2 regions of the Fusibacter sp. genome follow, and region 2 is predicted to be linked to the other one. Evidence: a T-box and tRNA genes for the amino acid it is inferred to sense, from the RefSeq annotation. Region 2 holds a T-box; the other holds one or more tRNA genes.
What was found. A T-box is a leader RNA that pairs with one kind of tRNA and senses whether it is charged. The one in region 2 lies ahead of tyrS (tyrosine--tRNA ligase), so its partner is inferred to be a tRNA-Tyr.

Region 1: it encodes a tRNA-Tyr, which carries the amino acid that the T-box ahead of tyrS (tyrosine--tRNA ligase) is inferred to sense. The anticodon was not compared.

What each region holds. Positions count from the first base shown of each region.
Region 1 is NZ_JBVBZF010000001.1:257,907-262,113, forward strand. It holds tRNA gene AC220I_RS01990 (tRNA-Glu) at 299-376, shown strand; gene AC220I_RS01995 (hypothetical protein) at 378-590, opposite strand; gene AC220I_RS02000 (hypothetical protein) at 622-918, shown strand; tRNA gene AC220I_RS02005 (tRNA-Leu) at 924-1,007, shown strand; gene AC220I_RS02010 (hypothetical protein) at 1,063-1,371, shown strand; gene AC220I_RS02015 (hypothetical protein) at 1,384-1,596, shown strand; tRNA gene AC220I_RS02020 (tRNA-Ser) at 1,666-1,810, shown strand; tRNA gene AC220I_RS02025 (tRNA-Tyr) at 2,049-2,139, shown strand; tRNA gene AC220I_RS02030 (tRNA-Pro) at 2,331-2,401, shown strand; tRNA gene AC220I_RS02035 (tRNA-Pro) at 2,408-2,482, shown strand; gene AC220I_RS02040 (GIY-YIG nuclease family protein) at 2,555-3,124, shown strand; gene AC220I_RS02045 (hypothetical protein) at 3,149-3,457, shown strand; tRNA gene AC220I_RS02050 (tRNA-Pro) at 3,448-3,525, shown strand; gene AC220I_RS02055 (hypothetical protein) at 3,544-3,840, shown strand; gene AC220I_RS02060 (hypothetical protein) at 3,956-4,192, opposite strand.
Region 2 is NZ_JBVBZF010000101.1:4,628-8,834, forward strand. It holds gene AC220I_RS12210 (GNAT family N-acetyltransferase) at 1-229, shown strand, start outside; gene AC220I_RS12215 (hypothetical protein) at 394-744, shown strand; gene AC220I_RS12220 (HD-GYP domain-containing protein) at 792-1,994, shown strand; T-box leader at 2,065-2,284, shown strand; gene tyrS (tyrosine--tRNA ligase) at 2,501-3,730, shown strand; gene AC220I_RS12230 (hypothetical protein) at 4,013-4,207, shown strand, end outside.

The sequences.
Region 1 (4,207 bases), on a different contig from region 2:
AAGATTTTCTAAGTTAAGAAACGAATCAAAAGGCTCACTTCGAAAGAACTGAGCCTTTTTTATTGTTTAACGGTTAATATAGTAAGAGCAAGTGGTTGAAATTCCCCCTCCCTATATTAAGCAACCCTTCAGTAAGGTGGTACTTACATGAAGTCCAGGTATGGGATTAGAACCGTAAAACCGGTCACCCGTGAAAGAATAAAGGGATCATTTTGTTTGGTATAAAATGAGTAAGCGCCCTAACTACAAAAGACTTTATCCGAGAAGGGCCGGATATAAACAATAGTCCCTTACGTATACACCTGTCTGCTAACTGGCCTAGGCGATTTGACTTTCAATCAGAGAAATGCGGGTTCGACTCCCGTCAGGTGTACCAATTATTCAATAACAATTTGTTTTAAAGTTCTAATTTCATCTTCAATGGCTTGATGAATTTCAGACAAAAAGAGATTGGCTGCATCATTTGCAGTCTGTTCAATTCTAGCAAGAGTAGGCTTTTTTCCATCTTGATAGACTTTAATTTGAGAAGCCATTACTAGTTGTCTTGCAATCTTTGCAGCAGCTGTTTGATTTTGAAAGATAATTTCCATAACCGTATATATGGTAGAAGTGAGGTGAGTGATGATGTTACGTTATACAGGCATCAGAGAGGAAGGTGCTGATACAGTTGGGTATAGCACACAAGAAGAATGTGAAAAATTTATTATTGAAAAACAAGGTAAGTTGAGTGTCATGTCTGGTTACCATGTTCTAGTACTTCAAGTTGCAAAAGGTAATATACGGTATGTACCTTATTGGATTGATAGTTTTGGGTATGGTGGTCTACGTTTTGACTTAACACATGAAGATGCGTTCGAACATGCAACCAAAGTTGCTGAAGTACCGTTTAGAATTGTTGAAGTTCATTTTGATGTATAAACTATGGCGATGTGGTGGAAAACAGGTATACACGCTAGGCTTAAACCCTAGTGCCTTCGGGATTGAGGGTTCGAACCCCTCCATCGCTACTAACCCTTGATCACAAAGAATTTTTATGTTAAAGTTAATTCTTTGGAGTGAAAAATGAAAAAAATCGTATTTGGAAGTTTCCTACTATTATTAAGTTGTTCTGCTCAAGTGGAAAGTGATCCAGGACCAATTTATGCAAGATGGGTTTGTGATTCACAAGTTGGAATGGGTACTACAATCCGTAGTCCTTGGGTTCCAGCCGAAGATATTAAGATGGATTGCCACACAAATATGTGTTGGTGGGAAAAGTCACCAAGACGTCTTGGTGAGCAAAGACAAGTACATTTCTTAATTCCAAGACCTGGAGATATTTGTCGTTATGAAGAAGCTCAAGGTCGTAAACCTGATGATCGTTTTGAATAAGAGGAAAATGAAATGCCTAAACAACGGGTGAGAGCAAAGGGTGCATCTATTGCACGAAACAAGAACATGCGATTTCGTATTGGTACACGTAAAGGTGGTCAATCTGCAATGGTAATGTCTGTACAACAACTTTTGGAAGCTTTAACTTCTGGATCTACTCGTCCAAGAGACATTCCAAAAATCAAGAAAGTTCTTGAATTGAAAGGTCATACATTGGCTGCATAAAGAATGGGCTGGTTTTAGCTGCGGCGACCCTTGTTTCCAGCACATGAAATAAGAAAAAATGAGGATTATGGGGTGGTGACGAAATTGGCAGACGTCCTTGGCCTGCTAAGCCGAGAGTCCTAGCGTTAATTTAAGTGTACATAGGATTAGCCGATACTTTTGTGTTGATCAGCATTTGTGTCGTGGAATGCAGGTTCGAACCCTGCCCACCCCACTAAATAGTATATGAAATAGGAGATGATTATGTTTTTCAAACCGAAATTCAAGTACTATAAGGATCATAGAGAAACTAAACGATACAAAACTAAGAAACGTATGGCTACAAACGTGTGGTTATATAGTTCACCATTCTTGTTAATTGGAGCAAACGTTATTGCTGGATTAACTCTTTGTTTAATGATTCTTGGTATGTTCACAACATTAATGTTTCTTGATGAAACAAAATAATCTATGGAGGATGCAATAAGGGCTAACTGGTGTGGCCGCCTGACTGTAAATCAGGTCCCTTTGGGCAAGAGGTTCGATTCCATCCTTCCTCCACCAAACACATCATTGTACTAATCGCGAAGTACAATGCAGTAAGGCTGACTACTGGTTTCATGAGCCACAGTCACATGAAAGGGATGTGATACCCTCGCCTTACTACCAACAATGAGCTTATGGTCTAAGTGAAGGGCACCCCCTAGTCTATTGGGGGAGATGAAGGTACGAACTTCTGGGCTCACCAAAACAATCTGTGCGTGGTATAAAGGTATTACTCTTTGTTTGGAACGAAGGAATGAGGGTTCGAGTCCCTCCGCACTGACTTTGACAGAGTGTAATATCAGTCTGGTAGATGGCTCCCCTAGGAAGGGAGAGGTCGTGAGTTCGAATCTCACCACTCTGAATGCTGAAGTTCAGATCGTATCGTTTTGAACTTCATAAATAACTGAAAGAATAACTGTTGGGAGACACTTTCATGTATTTTTATGTTTATAAAATAACCAATAATATAAATGGTATGATTTATATTGGCGTTCATCAGACAGAAAATCTAAATGATGGTTATATGGGATCTGGCCTCCTTCTAAAAAAGGCTCAGAAAAAGTATGGACTCGAAAATTTCTCTAAAGAGATTTTATATGAATGTAATTCTCGTGATGAATTATTTGTAATGGAATCTCAATTAGTTACCCAAGATTTTGTAAACAGTAAACAAACATACAATACTCGATTAGGTGGTCAAGGTGGACCAAAAGAACCTCGAAAAACCGATTATTATCGTTCTGGTGCACACTCCCACAATGTAAAATTAGCACAGAAAAAAGCTAAAGAAAAACATATTTTATTAAAACAACAACGAGTTGACAAATATAATCAAAATCCAGTATTATGTACTCATTGTAAACAACCTTTACTATACGAAAAACACCGTAATAAATTCTGCAGCAAATCTTGTGCAGCAACATTTAATAATACGGGCCGAGTGCCTACAAAAGAACATCGAGCAAATACAGCTCGAACTTTAAGGAAAAAGAATGATTTATGAATTTGACGGCCTAAAATTAAAAGATTGGCTTCCTATATTTTAGGCCCAATATATGCTAGACAACTAACTCCAGCTGACCTTAAAAAAGGAATTGCTAATCTTGATTTGTATTTTTGTGAACGAACAGCTGCTGGTGAAATTTTAATTCAAACGAATATTAAACAAACATCTGCACAATTTATAATCAATGAAAATACTCAAACTGTTATTGGACAAATTGAATGTTGGGATGTTAATGATTCCAATCATGAACCAATAATTTATTTCGCTTTACGAGATGATGATATATTGAAACAACTTTATGTGCGAGTTGTTAATTCTATCTCCGTGTAGCTCAGCTTGTTCAGAGCGCTCGCTTTGGGAGCGAGAGGTCCAAGGTTAGAATCCTTGTACGGAGACCAATTTTTGAGATAGAAATTATGGGTATGGCAAATGAGTGGTTGTTTCAAACAACCCATGAATTAAAACATATTTTGCGTTACTGTTTTATTTACACAAATAAAGATCCTGACACTTATTTGGATTTTACAATTGGTAAATTAAATGTGGATCAATGTCAAACAGTTAAAGAAATTTATACTAAGTTGTGGAATAAATTTCAAGAAATTAATGGTCTAAAAGAATATGTTATCCAAAATTCAAAATATGCTTTTAGCCACTTAAATGAGCCAACTAAAGAATTAAAACGTTTACACAAGTTAAAGTGGAAACTTTGAATACCTAGACGAGCGATACAGTGGGTACGGTGAATAAGAGAGTATGGTATTAGGATCTTATTTGCGAGATGGTTGCACTAGAATTGATCCTCTAGCACAACCATTGACTCGTCGTTTATTTTAATAAATCTCGATCACCTTCATCTTCTTCAATTGAAATGTCACAATGACGATCTTGAAAAAGATTTAGGATACGACAAATAATATATGCAACTTTCCATTTCCATGTGTTGTGTGGTAGACGTAACCATTTTCCAAAACGTGAAGACATTGTTTCGTCAGGATCACCACCAAAAACCGTGTTGAAAAATTGGTCAATTGAAACTAAAATATTCCAGAAATAACGATTCATACTACTCTCCTTGTA
Region 2 (4,207 bases):
TAACAAGGGGTATATGACAGAGGCCATAAAAGCGGTTATAAAAGTTGCGTTTTCAGAGATGAAACTTCATCGTATTGAGGCGAATGTAATGCCCCGAAACGAACGGTCTATCAGAGTTGTGGAGAAGTGCGGTTTTATCAATGAGGGCTTAGCCAAGCAATATCTGAAGATTAATGGGATTTGGGAAGACCACTATCACATGGTAATCCTCAATGAAGAAGATGTATAATATGGTGCCATTAAAGTGTTACGAATCAGTGAAACACTTTAATGGCGCTTTTTTACGGCTATTTTTCTTGCTTTATTAAAATCAATAAGGGTATAATAAAAGGGAATAGATGATGTTGGAATATTCAGAAAACTTCAAAAAAATCATAGGAAGTAGGTGATGTCATGCTACAAGATCTAAAGCTTTCAATAATTGAACAGGGCAAAGAGTCGATAGAAGAAATTAGCAAGGTTTTCTATTTAGAGGAATCAGAAGTCGTAGAGCTTGAAATGCCATTGATTGTAGATGTGACTAAGCTTTTGAGTGGTAGGATTATAGTGACCACTCGTAGCATTTACCCTGTGAATAAATTTGTGAATTTGGATTTGACCATCAGTAAGATTAAATACTCCTTAATCGGTAAAATCAAGAGCTTTAAGGTCGTTGAAAGCCGATTGTACGAAATCACAATTCTTCTAGAAGAAGTTCCAGACCATTTGCTTTTAGAGCTTGAAACATTTTATATTGAAAAATAGGGTCTATATTAGCTATAATGAAAGAAATAATCAAAGGGTGGTGTACAGTGAGAAAATTAGATGTGAATCAACTTGAAATAGGTATGATTTTAGGTGCTCCCATAGTAGATGCCGAAGGCGTAGTAGAACTTTTAAGCCGTGGAACAACCCTTACCAAAAGACATATTGCTTTGATTACCCAAATGGGTCCAATGGATGTTTACGTCTTGGACCACGAAGAGGAAGAAGCAGAAGAAATTGTTGTGGATGTTGAAGATATCGCTAAAAAAGCTGAAGCCGACGGTAGGGCATTTGACCTTGAAAAACTCATCAAGGACCTAGACGAAATTGATCAACACGTTTATGAACCTGCACCGAGAAGTATTGTTAATAATAATATGGAAGTTAATATCATCACTGGGGAGTATGATCTCCCAATTGATGTGAGACATGAAAAGGCCATAGAGGATACAAAGATGGTCTTCACCCAAATTAGGGAAGACGGCGTTTTAGACCTCGAAAGAATAAGACGAAATGTTGAAGAAACCTTGCCGGATATGGTACGGAACAATGACGTACTCAAGCGTTTGAGTCAGCTTAAGAACTCGGATGATTATACCTTTGAGCATTCTATAAGAGTGTCGATTCTTGCGACGATGATCGGCAAATGGCTGGGTTATTCTCAAGAGGAATTGCTTGAGATTGGTGAGGCCGGTTTGCTCTTTGATATTGGTAAACTCAATGTGCCAGAATTCATCATTAAAAAGCCTACACAGGTTAATTTGGAAGAGTATGAACTCATTAAAAAACATGCTCAGTTTGGCTATAGCATTTTATTAAAGACAAAAGGCGTTTCCAGCAATATTAAATATGCTGCCCTTCACCACCATGAGAGAATGGACGGCAGTGGCTACCCTCTTAGATTAAGAGAAAATCAAATTCATGATTATGCTAAGATCATCATGGTATGTGATGTGTTTGACGCTTTAATTACAGATAGACCTTACAAGAAGGGCATCTCGCCAATTCTAGCGGCGGACTATCTGTCGTGGTCAAGTGGCAAACTCTTTGATTCCAAGGTCTGCTACGTCTTTATCAAAAAGCTCTCAGAATACTACTTGGGCAAGAAGGTTAGACTTACAAATGGACAGGAAGGTGTCATCGTCTTCATAGATGCCAACTATCCTACAAGACCCCTTGTACGCGTAGGCAATGAATTTGTCAACTTAATCAAAGATAGAACTTTGAACGTGGCGTTTCTGGAATCATAGACTCAAATGGACATGAGTTGACAACTTAAAAATTATCGTTTATATTAGTCTTAATCGACTTTAAATTTAATAGAAGGCATTGATTGATTAGAGTAGACTTGAATTTTTGTTTCAGAGAGTGGTGCGGTTGGTGTGAGCATCATAGAGATTTAAGCTTGAATTACGGATCATGAGCCATAGTGAGAAATTGCTACGCGTACTGGGCGTTAACAGTTTGAGGTGTTGTTTGTTAGATGATGGCAATAAACAGCATGAATTAAGGTGGTAACACGGGTAATCTCGTCCTTTAGGATGATAATTCCCGTGTTTTTTTATTATATACAACAAAATTTGAGCAGAAAGCTGTGATGAGAAATGTTTAATCTCAAACAGCGTTAGCGAAAATTGGTTTGAGACATCGAAGGTGGCTCAAATGTTGTTTTAGCCTCCTTTAAAACGCAGCTAAGCTTGTTTAATCAAAACAAATTACCAAAACAAATTATCAAGATAAATTAAGAGGTGATAGGATGAAAAACGTATATGATATTTTACTTGAGCGTGGTTACATTGAACAGGTAACACACGAAGAAGAAGTTAAGGAACTGCTGGCAAAGGAAAGTGTAACCTTCTATATTGGCTTTGACCCAACTGCTGACAGCTTGCATTTAGGCCACTTCATTCAAATTATGGTTATGATGCATATGCAAAGAGCGGGTCATAAACCGATTGCCCTAGTGGGTGGTGGTACTGCGAAAATCGGTGATCCATCTGGCAAAACAGATATGAGAAAGATGCTCACACCTGAAGCAATTGTTGAAAATGGCAACAAGCTCAGAACGCAAATGGAAAAGTACCTAAAACTCGATGACGTCAATGGCTATATGGCGAATAATGCGGATTGGCTTGATGAGCTCAGCTATATTCCATTTATTAGAGAAATCGGGAGTAAGTTTTCTGTAAACAGAATGCTCACGGCAGAGTGCTTCAAGCAAAGACTTGAAAAAGGGCTCAGCTTCTTAGAGTTCAACTACATGATCATGCAGGCTTACGATTTCTTAGAGCTCAACAGAAGATATAAATGTAAGATGCAACTTGGCGGTAACGATCAATGGTCCAACATCATCGCAGGGGTTGACCTTGTTAGACGTATGGAGCAAGAACAGGTTTACGGGCTGACTTTTAAGCTCTTACTCACAAGTGAAGGCAAGAAAATGGGAAAAACAGAAAATGGCGCTATTTGGATTGACCCAGATAAGACATCGCCATATGAGTTGTTCCAATACCTTAGAAATGTTGAAGATGCTGATGTCGAAAACTGTTTAAGACTCTTAACCTTCCTGCCAATGGATGAAGTAAGACGTTTAGGCGCACTTGAAGGTGCAGAAATTAACAAGGCAAAAGAAATCTTGGCATTTGAGTTTACTAAAATCGTCCATGGTGAAGAAGAAGCACAAAAAGCACTTGATGCAGCTAAAGCATTGTTTGCAGGCGGTGGCGACAGTGCCAATATTCCATCAACGACTTTACAAGCAAGTGCGTTTGAAAATGGTATGCCACTATTGGATTTACTTGTGACACTTGGTCTAATTGCTTCAAAAGGTGAAGGCAAGAGACTTGTTGCGCAAAAAGGGATTACCGTAAAGGATGAAGTCGTGGCGGATTTCGCGATGAACATCACCTTGGAAATGTTCGAAGACAATGCGATCATGATCCGAAAAGGCAAAAAAGTCTTCCATAAAGTCATTATTGAATCATAGAGTCGAGATATAGAAACTCAGCAACCTTCTTATTCCAAGTAGATTGCTGAGTTTTTTTGTATATTATAAAATAAGTTGTGATGAGGAATTTTAGGCCTCAGAGAGCATCAGAAAAAGTTGCTTGGAGGCTTCTTTAGTTGATAAAAATATTGTAGTATGTCTTAAATGATTTTATAAAAGGCCATAATTCCCTAGATAATATCTAGAAGTCCCGATATAATGGTATAAAGGCTTTTAAGTTAACCTTTTAGAAACTCTATTTGAAACGGGAGGCGTAAAACCGTGACGATCAAATTTAAGGATATATTGAATACTGTACTCAAAGAAGATGATTTGGACATTTATGAAAAAATGTGCTTGTTGATCCTGCTCAATATGGAGGATGATGCCAATTTAACGTCGGAAGTACTTGGCAATTATATGGGGTGTTCCACTGTAAGGGCAAAGCTTGCCTTTGAATCTCTGCATACAAAAGGC